3 regions of the Pseudomonas sp. ADAK13 genome follow, and region 1 is predicted to be linked to each of the others. Evidence: riboswitches for the same ligand, from Rfam matches in the RefSeq annotation. Region 1 holds a riboswitch; each other region holds the start of a gene.

Region 1 (3,272 bases):
GGGCGGTCTTGATCAGCTCGATGATCTGCTCCAGATGCAATTCAGCGCTGTTGACCACGACTTCCGCCTGATGGCCCTCAAGCACCGCCGCCGGAACCAGCGAACCGGCATAGATGATCACCGGGCAACTGCGAATCAGCCGCTGGCCCTTGACGGTAATCAGTTCCGGGTCGCCTGGACCTGCGCCGATGAAAAAGACAGTCATGGATATGTTCCTGTGAAAAAAGCACGCGAGCAGGGCTTCAGATGAAGAATGCTCATGATGGAAGCTGATGATTATCGGGAATTCAGCCGGCGCAAGCCAATGCAAAGGTGGCCTGGGCGGTTTTTTGGCGGGTGACCAATAAGGTGGCGGGGCGTCGGGACAGCTGTTCAGCCAACGCCAAGGCAGCACTTTCGGCGATGCCGTAGCAGCCGGTATGGGCAAATACAGTCTCTGACTTATGGCTCAATCGATCTTCGTAAGGCACCAGTTGCGCCGCACTGAAAAACGTCAAAGGCAGTTCCAGCGCCTGGGCGAGTGCGAGCAGCCCCGGCTCATCCTGCTTGCGATCAAGACTGGCCAGCGCGGTAATTCGCTGGCGCTCAATGCCACCCTCGGCAAGGGCGGCATTGAACAGGTCGAGCAGGGCGTCGACAGGACAACCCCGCTGGCAACCCAGGCCAACTGCCAGGATCATGCCGCGTACTGATCATCACGGTTACGGCGGAACAACCAGGCACTGATCAGGCCCAGCGCCAGCCAGAAGGCCACGTTGGTCAGTTGCGAGGCAATCTTGAACTGAGCTTCCAGGGCTTCCGGCGCCAGCATCGAGTGGACTTCCGGCTGTGGCGCGCCGATCACGTGGGGCACCGCCAGGATCGCCACGCCCAGCACTTTCAGCAGCCAGTTGCGACCAAACACGATCAGCGCGATACCGGCCGCGGTGGAGGCCGCAGTGCCGATCCACCAGATTTGCCGTTGTGCCAGGTCTGCCGCAGCGGTACCCGGCAGTTCAGGCGGCAAACCGAGGGTTGGCGCCAGCACGAACGTGGCGTAACCGGCCAGGCCCCAAAGCAGGCCTTGAGCCGTGCGGGTCGGGGCGCGCAGGGTGTACAGGCCGGCAAGCATCAGGGCAAAACCTACCGCGACCACCAAATTGCCGCCCGTGGTAGACAGCACGCGCTGCCAGCCGTCTTCCGGCTCCCAGGCTTCGGCGTCGTGGGTGTGAGCGGCAGCGCCGGCGTGTTCATGCACTTCGGTAGCGGCCGGGGCGTTTTCGTAGGTTTCCGCCTGCAAAATCAGCGGGGCGACCCAAAAGCTTTGCAGCAACGTCAGCAACAAGGCGGCCAGAAGACCGGTGAAACCTGCGGTTTGAGCGATACGCTTGATCATGTCGGCAGGTCTCAGTGGCACGGGAACGCAGCGCTGTGGCGGGTATCGTGGGCGGCGTTGTGCACCGCTTCGATGTGCGAGAAACCGGCGAAATACACCAGGCACGCGCCAAGAATCGACGCACCGATGGCGGCGGTCAGGCGTTGGCTCAAAGTGGCAGTGGTGCTGGCGGTAGAGGCAGTGCTGCTGATGATCGACATGGCGCGTCCCTTCTGGGTTTCAGGGTGACACGAGCGCATGAAAACCCCGCGAGCCAGGCACGCAGGGTTCCGAACAGCGCCCGCCCACCGCGGGTTTGTTATCTGATTTTTTCGGGCCGGTCTCCGGGCTTGCGAGGGGCCTGGGCCTTAAAACATCACCTTCCCATGCCGTACAGGCACAGTGGATTTGATGTTTCACTCGCTTACCGTTGCGGGGGCAGCACCGGACTCGTCACGCCCTTGAGTAAGGGCACATGACTCACCGGTTTCCCGTTTCACCCTGTGAAGGGCACCCGAAACAAGATGTGTAGGAGAGCATGGGCGGGCGATGGGCGTCAAATCGCCGGTTTACTGCCAGCGCTTGAACAGCACACTGGCATTCACGCCACCAAACCCGAACCCGTTGGAAATCGCGTATTCAATCGGCAGCGGCCGGGCCTGGCCACGCACCAGATTCAGCCCGGCGGCGGCCGGGTCCGGGTTGTCCAGGTTGAGGGTGGCCGGGGCTATCTGGTCACGCAGGGCAAGCACGGTGAAGATCGCTTCAATCCCGCCCGCAGCGCCCAACAGATGGCCGGTCGCCGATTTTGTGGCACTGATAGCGACACTCGAATCGGCGCCGAACAGCGTATTGATCGCCGCCAGCTCACCGTTGTCGCCGACAGGTGTGGAGGTGGCATGGGCGTTCAAATGCTGGATCTGTGCCGGGGTGATCCCCGCTTGGGCAATCGCCGCCTCCATTGCACGACGTGCGCCGGAGCCGTCTTCGGGCCCTGAAGTCATGTGATAGGCATCGGCACTGGTGCCGTATCCCACCAGCTCCGCAATCGGCGTCGCGCCCCGGGCCAGCGCATGCTCCAGTTCTTCGATCACCAGTAACCCGGCACCTTCGCCCATCACAAACCCGTCGCGGCCTTGATCAAATGGGCGGGAAGCGAGCGCCGGCGTGTCGTTGTAATCGCTGGACAGCGCCCGCGCCGCGGCAAAGCCGCCCAGGCTGACGCGGTGGATGCAAGCTTCGGCGCCGCCACACACGGCGATGTCGATTTCGCCGGCGCGGATCATGCGCGCGGCATCACCAATGGCTTGTACGCCGGCGGCGCACGCGGTGACGGGGGAGCCAAGCGGGCCTTTCAGCTGATGCTGGATCGACACATGCCCGGCGGCCATGTTGCCGAGGAATGACGGGATCGTGAACGGCGACAGGCGGCGCGGCCCTTTGCTGTCAGCGGTGCGCACCGCCTCGGCAATCGCCGGGAAACCACCGACGCCGGAAGCAATAATCGTCGCGGTGCGTTCTTGCTGGGATGCGGTTTGCGGCGCCCAGCCCGCCTGCGCCAGGGCTTCCTGCGCTGCGGCGAGGGCGAACACGATGAACCGATCCATCTTGCGTTGCTCTTTGGCGGGGATCACGCTGTCGGAGTCAAACCCGGCGTGCGGGTCCTGATCCCGGCCCAGCACCTGGCCGCCAATGCTGATTGCCAAGTCACCGACCAAGGCCTCGGGTAGCCTGCGGATCCCGGATTCACCTGCCAACAGGCGTTTCCAGGTCTGCTCCACGCCGGTTGCCAGCGGGGTGACTGCACCCATGCCGGTCACAACAATTCGCTTATTCATGATCGCTTAGCTCCGCCATTTCAGTTTGGTAGCAATGCTGCGACGAAACTATCATTATGAAAGTAACATCGAACAGCTTA
Region 2 (3,272 bases), 1.4 Mb from region 1:
TCGCTGCCGATTTCATCGCGCTCGTTGACGGCCGTCCACAGCTTGCCGCTTTGTGGTTCCCAGGCCATGCCGTTGGGGTTGCGCAGGCCTGAGGCGAAGATGCGGTGCTGGCCGGTGGCCCGGTCCACTTCCCAGATCGCGGCGCGCCCCTGTTCCGCTTCCAGGCCGTTTTCGCCGACGTTGCTGTTGGAGCCCACGCTCACGTACAGCTTGCTGCCGTCCTTGCTGGCGACCACGTTCTTGGTCCAATGGTGGTTAATGCTGCCACCCGGCAAGTCGACCACCGGGGTGCCGGCTGCCTTGATCGAGGTTTCGCCTGGCTGGTAAGGGAAGCGCAGCAATTTGTCCGAGTCGGCGACATACAGGTCGTTGCCCACCAGGGTCATGCCGAACGGCGAGTTCAGGTTCTCCAGGAACACCGTGCGGGTTTCGGCCACGCCATCGTGGTCGGCGTCCCGCAGCAGGGTGATGCGGTTCGGGCTGGGGACGGCGGCGCCGGCGCGGCCCATGACTTTCTCCATCACCCAGCCACGAATGCCCTTGGAATCATCCGGCTTGGGTGGCGCATTGGTTTCAGCCACCAGCACGTCGCCATTGGGCAGCACATACAGCCAGCGCGGATGATCCAGGCCTTCGGCAAACGCTGCCACCTGGGTGCCCGCCGCCGGGGTCGGCTTGGTGCCATCGGGCCAGCCGATCGCCGGCGCGATGTTCACCGTGGGAATCAGGGTTTTATTCGGTTCCGGCAGCTTGGGCGACGGTCCGGTGCCGTCGGACACTTGCAGGGTAGAGCTTTCACCACAGGCGGCGAGGGTGCCGGCGACCATGATCAGTAGGGCAAGTCGGGTCTTGTGCATGGTTTTCTCCTTAATACCTGTAGTGGTAGAGGTGCACGCCGGCCCGATGGTTCACGCGCGTGTCCGGCTTTAATTGACGCTCCACCCCCAACCCACTAACCTTCGCGGCTTGTTTCAGGTGCTCTGTGGCGTACGCGCCGACTGAGTGAAACAGGGAAGCCGGTGAGTGAGCGTACTTTTCTACAGTGCAGCCACGATCCCGGCGCTGCCCCCGCAACGGTAAATGAGTCAAGACGGTGCCTTAAGCCACTGTATCGCCCGCGATATGGGAAGGCGCGCCCTCGGCATTGCATGTCACTCATGAGCCCGGAGACCGGCCTGATCCATCCAACAGCATCACGGTGGGCGATGCTTGGCTGTCTGTATGTGTCTTTTTCCTGCCCGCCGTTTTTGTCCAGCCCCAACGGAGAGCTGCCATGACTGAATCCCCCGATCGTGACGAACGCCACCTGGCGCGCATGCTGCGCAAAAAAGCCGTAATTGACGAGCGCATTGCCAATTCACCGAACGAGTGTGGATTGCTGCTGGTGCTCACCGGCAACGGCAAAGGCAAGAGCAGCTCGGCCTTTGGCATGCTGGCCCGGGCCATGGGCCACGGCATGCAGTGCGGCGTGGTGCAGTTCATCAAGGGCCGCAACAGCACCGGCGAAGAACTGTTCTTCCGCCGTTTCCCCGAGCAGGTGCGCTTCCACGTGATGGGCGAAGGCTTTACCTGGGAAACTCAGGACCGCGCGCGGGACATCGTTGCCGCCGAAGCCGCCTGGGCGGTCTCCCGGGAAATGCTGCAAAACCCGGCCATCGGCCTGGTGGTGCTGGATGAGCTGAACATTGCCCTCAAGCACGGCTACCTCGACCTGGACCAGGTGCTCAGCGACCTGCAGGCCCGCCCGCCCATGCAACACGTGCTGGTGACCGGCCGTGGTGCCAAACCCGAATTGATCGAAATGGCCGACACCGTGACGGAAATGGGCATGCTCAAGCACGCCTTCCAGGCCGGTATCAAGGCACAGAAAGGCATCGAACTTTGAATCAGCCCCGTCACTGTCCTGCTGTCCTGATCGCCGCACCGGCGTCTGGCCAGGGCAAAACCACCGTCACCGCCGCGCTCGCCCGCTTGCACCGCAACCTGGGGCGCAAGGTGCGAGTGTTCAAATGCGGCCCGGACTTTCTCGACCCGATGATCCACGAGCGCGCCAGTGGTGCGCCGGTCTACCAATTGGACATGTGGATGGTCGGTGAGCAGGAAAGTCGCCGTTTGCTGTGGGAAGCGGCGGGGGAGGCCGACCTGATCCTGATCGAAGGCGTGATGGGCCTGTTCGACGGCACGCCGTCCAGTGCCGACCTGGCGCGCCACTTTGGCGTGCCGGTGCTGGCGGTGATCGACGGCACGGCCATGGCCCAGACTTTCGGCGCCCTGGCGTTGGGCCTGGCGCGCTACCAGCCGGACTTGCCGTTTGCCGGCGTGCTGGCCAACCGCGTCGGCACCCTGCGCCATGCGCAATTGCTTGAAGGCAGCCTCACCGAAGGCCTGCGCTGGTACGGCGCGCTGTCCCGGGAAACCGGCATTGAGTTGCCCAGCCGCCACCTTGGCCTGGTGCAGGCCAGCGAATTGAACGACCTCGACCTGCGCCTCGATGCCGCCGCCCAGGCCCTGGGCAGCAGCTGCGAGGTAGCGCTGCCACCGCCGGTGGAATTCGCCGCGCCCGAGGTGATCGAGGCCCAACCGTTGCTGGCCGGCGTGCGTATTGCCGTGGCGCGCGACGAAGCGTTTGCCTTTACCTACGGCGCCAGCCTCGACCTGCTGCGGGCGATGGGCGCCGAGCTGCGTTTCTTCTCGCCGATTCGTGACCGCGCATTGCCTGAAGCTGACAGCCTGTACCTGCCCGGCGGTTACCCGGAATTGCATCACCAGGCGTTGTCGGAAAATACCGCGATGCTCGACGCCATCCGTGCCCACCACGCCGCTGGCAAGCCATTGCTGGCCGAATGCGGCGGCATGCTCTATTTGCTGGACTCGCTCACCGATGTCGACGGTACCCGAGCTGAACTGGTCGGCTTGCTCCAGGGCGATGCTGTCATGCAAAAACGCCTGGCAGCGTTGGCCCTGCAAAACGTCGAACTGCCCGAAGGCCTGTTGCGCGGCCACACCTACCATCATTCGCTGACCAGCACCGAGTGGCAGCCGATTGCCCGGGGCCTGAGCCCGAATGGCGGGCGCGGCGCCGAGGCGGTTTACCGTCAGGGCCGGATGACGGCGTCCTACGTGCACTTTTATTTCCCGTCCAACCCGGTGGCGGTGGCTGCCTTGTTTGCGCCGGACCATCAGACTGCCATCGCAGGCAAGCCAGCTCCCACACTTGACCGAGTTGAAACGCAATCCAATGTGGGAGCGGGCTTGCTCGCGAAGAGGCCATG
Region 3 (3,272 bases), 1.3 Mb from region 1:
CGCTGACAAGCGCGCCAGGGTCGGCCACACCAGTTGCAACTCACCCACGCCCTCCTTCGCCATCAGGATTTCGCTCAACGCCGCTTCCGGCCAGCCGCCGCTGGGCAGCACCGCATCCAGGGCCGCAAGCCCGGTGGGATGCACGCTGGCAGGCGGCGCGGCGGGCCGGCCTTTCCAGACCCGGCCGCCATTGAACAGCGAGTCCAGTGCAACGACGGCGCCCATCAGCCTTGCCTCACCAAACCGCAAAACACCCCTTCGATGGCAAGGTCCTGATCAGGCCGCACCACGATGGGTTGATAGGCGGGGTTGCGCGGCAGCAGGCGCACGCGCTCGCCCACGTGTTCGAAACGCTTGATGGTGACTTCACCGTCCAGGCGCGCCACCACGATCTGCCCGTTCAAGGCCTCGGCACTGCGGCGCACGCCCACCAGGTCGCCATCGAGGATGCCGTCTTCGATCATCGAATCGCCCTGCACCCGCAGCAGGTAATCCGGGGTTTTCGCGAACAGGGCCGGGTCGAGCAGCAGGCGATTGTGAACCTCGGCATCGGCGCCGATGGGCAGGCCGGCGGCCACCCGGCCAAGCACCGGGATGTCCAGCAGCTCAGGCCGCGCCGGCTGATTGAGCAGGCGAATGCCACGGGCCTGGTTCGGGTTGACCTCGATAAAGCCGCCCTCGGTCAGCGCCACCACATGCTTGCGCGCCACACTGCGGGAGGCAAAGCCGAACGCCTCGGCGATCTCGGCGAGGCTGGGGGACTGGCCTTGCTGCGCGATGCGGTCGCGGATAAAGGTCAGGATGGCGGTACGGCGGGGCGTTAAGTTCGTCATGGAGTACATTTGTACTCCTGTGGGAAATTTCCTGCAATATCCGTCAGTCGCTTCCCACTCCGCCACTGGAAAAGCCCGCGCCAAGTTGACGAACGGTCTTCCGAATGTTCAGATGCCGGCCTGTTTCAGGTGCCTCATGCCGCCGTGCATGGGGTGAAACGGGAAACCGGTGCCGCTCTTTCCGAGCCAGTCCGGTGCTGCCCCCGCAACGGTAGACGCGTGATCCCTTCGACACACCACTGTGGCCCGCGCGCCATGGGAAGGTGAAGGTGTCCATACGCGTGAGCCCGGAGACCGGCCTGGAATTCTGTTTGGCAAAATCCTGCGGTGGGCGGGCATGGGCCGGTATTGGCGTGTGCTCGGTGCCTACTCGTGCGTGCTTTTCGCGAAAGATACTTTTCCGAGAAGACTATGATTCGACCTTTCAAGACTCCCGTGCCCAGCCTGTTGTTCGGCTGCCTGTTCAGCCCCCTGCTGCTGGCCGACGACAACCCCCTCGAACTCAAGCCACTCAACGTTTCCGCGCCGTCGGTGGAGTCCACCACCGTGGCCGACATGGCCCAGTACGGCAGCAAGGTCGAGATCGTCACCCGCGAACAGATTGAACGCGCCGGCCCCGCTGCCGATGTCTCGCGCGTGATGCAGATGTTCATTCCCGGCCTGTACGTGGCGCCCAAGAACGGCCCGTTCGACTACGGCACCTATTCCCTGCTGGGCGGGCGCAACGATGACACGTTGATCCTGCTGGACGGCGTGCGCCTGAACAACCGGCTGTACGGCGGCCTGTACCTGGACACCCTGCCCGCCAACGCCATCGAGCGCATCGAAGTGCTCAAGGGCGGCCAGAGCCTGCTGTTCGGCACTCAGGCGGTGTCGGGGGTGATCAATATCGTCACCCGCAGCCCGCAAACCCGCGAGGCGTCCGGCGAAGTGAACCTGGGCGCGGACACCTTCGGCGGCACCACCGGCGATGCCCGGGTCGAGAAGATTTTCAACAACGGGTTTGGCGACCTCGGCTTGCTGGCCTACGTCAGCCGCAACGTCTCCGAGGGCTACCAGCCGTTTCGCAACCGCGACCTGAAAAACGTCACCGACAAAAAGCGCTCCTACGAAGTCACCACCTTTGGCACCAAGGCGATCCAGTCGTTTGGCGATGACACGCGCCTGGAGCTGTTTTACCAGTACGCCGACGCCAACCTGGATTTCGCCCGTCCTGTGGACAACCGCAAGACCACCAACGACCGCGTGCAACAGATCGCCACGGCGACCTTCGAGCAAAGCCTCAACGAGCGCCTGAGCTACTTCGTCAAAGGCCATATCAACGACTGGGACACACGCTACACCCGCATCAACAATGTCGAAGGCGGCGGCACCGTGGTCAAGAATCACGACGACTACTGGGGCTTCACCGACTGGGGCGTGCAGGCCGAAGGCAAGGCCATATTGCCGGGCGAGCACGTGCTGGTATTCGGTTCCGACAACCAGTGGTTCAAGGGCCAGGACGATGTATTGATCATCGACGACAACAAGGCCCAGGCCCACGCGCTGTACACCCAACTGCGGCCGAACATCGAGGCCCTGCCGAACTGGCACCCGAGCATCGGCGTACGCCACGAAGCCATGAGCGGCGGCGACAGCGCCACCGTCGGCATGCTCACTTCGCTCTATGATCTCAACGACAACTGGGCCCTGCGCGGCCAATACGGCACCGCCTACAAGCTGCCGAACGCCGAGCAACTGTTCGTCAACGAAGACGATGAAAAAGGCAATCGCAACCTCAAGCCCGAGAAGAGCCGCAACGCCGAGCTGGGCGTCGACTACAAGGGCAGCCTGTTTGCCCGGGACTTCAGCGCCAGTGTCACGCTGTTCAAACGCAAGATCACCGACCTGATCACCCAGGACGATATCCAGTGGGTCAACGGCCAGGGCCAGATCCAGATGCGCGGTTTCGAGGCCGACGCCACGCTGCAACTCAACGCGCAATGGAGCGTGCAGGCCGACATGACCCGCAACCTCACCGAGTCCCGTGCCGGGGTCACCATCAACGACATCCCCGGGTTCTTCGCCCGCTCGCGGGTCGGCTATGAATCGGTGGATCGTATGTGGGGCGCCGGCACGGCCGTGCGCTACATCGGCGATATCGTCAGCTCGAAAAAGGTCGAGTACGGCAACTACACCGTGGTCGACGCCGACGCCTATCGCTACCTCGACAACGCCCACCAGCACCGCGTCAGCCTGCTGGTAGAGAACCTGCTGGACCGCGACTACGTCACCAGCCGCGCCAGCAACGTCGACAACCTCGGACGGCCGTTCACCTCCGAAGTCCGCTACACGTACCGCTTCTGATGAGTACGCCGGTGGAAACTCACCCGGACTGGTCCCACGTACCTGACCACGCCCGTCACGTGTTCCTGTGCACCGGCCCGCGCTGTACCCAGC

The links. Region 1 has a riboswitch for cobalamin ahead of HKK54_RS24655 (CbtB domain-containing protein). Riboswitches for the same ligand answer to the same signal wherever they lie in the genome.
Region 2: another riboswitch for cobalamin. It lies ahead of cobO (cob(I)yrinic acid a,c-diamide adenosyltransferase); the one in region 1 lies ahead of HKK54_RS24655 (CbtB domain-containing protein).
Region 3: another riboswitch for cobalamin. It lies ahead of HKK54_RS30820 (TonB-dependent receptor plug domain-containing protein); the one in region 1 lies ahead of HKK54_RS24655 (CbtB domain-containing protein).

Annotation. Positions count from the first base shown of each region.
Region 1 covers NZ_CP052860.1:5,333,467-5,336,738, forward strand. The annotation lists gene cobM (precorrin-4 C(11)-methyltransferase) at 1-205, opposite strand, end outside; gene HKK54_RS24645 (cobalamin biosynthesis protein) at 288-680, opposite strand; gene HKK54_RS24650 (CbtA family protein) at 677-1,375, opposite strand; gene HKK54_RS24655 (CbtB domain-containing protein) at 1,387-1,575, opposite strand; cobalamin riboswitch at 1,673-1,887, opposite strand; gene fabF (beta-ketoacyl-ACP synthase II) at 1,924-3,192, opposite strand.
Region 2 covers NZ_CP052860.1:3,892,191-3,895,462, forward strand. The annotation lists gene HKK54_RS18030 (PQQ-dependent sugar dehydrogenase) at 1-857, opposite strand, end outside; cobalamin riboswitch at 957-1,193, shown strand; gene cobO (cob(I)yrinic acid a,c-diamide adenosyltransferase) at 1,274-1,885, shown strand; gene HKK54_RS18040 (cobyrinate a,c-diamide synthase) at 1,882-3,272, shown strand, end outside; gene bluB (5,6-dimethylbenzimidazole synthase) at 3,270-3,272, shown strand, end outside.
Region 3 covers NZ_CP052860.1:6,669,718-6,672,989, forward strand. The annotation lists gene imuA (translesion DNA synthesis-associated protein ImuA) at 1-225, opposite strand, end outside; gene lexA (transcriptional repressor LexA) at 225-842, opposite strand; cobalamin riboswitch at 944-1,150, shown strand; gene HKK54_RS30820 (TonB-dependent receptor plug domain-containing protein) at 1,245-3,179, shown strand; gene HKK54_RS30825 ((2Fe-2S) ferredoxin domain-containing protein) at 3,179-3,272, shown strand, end outside.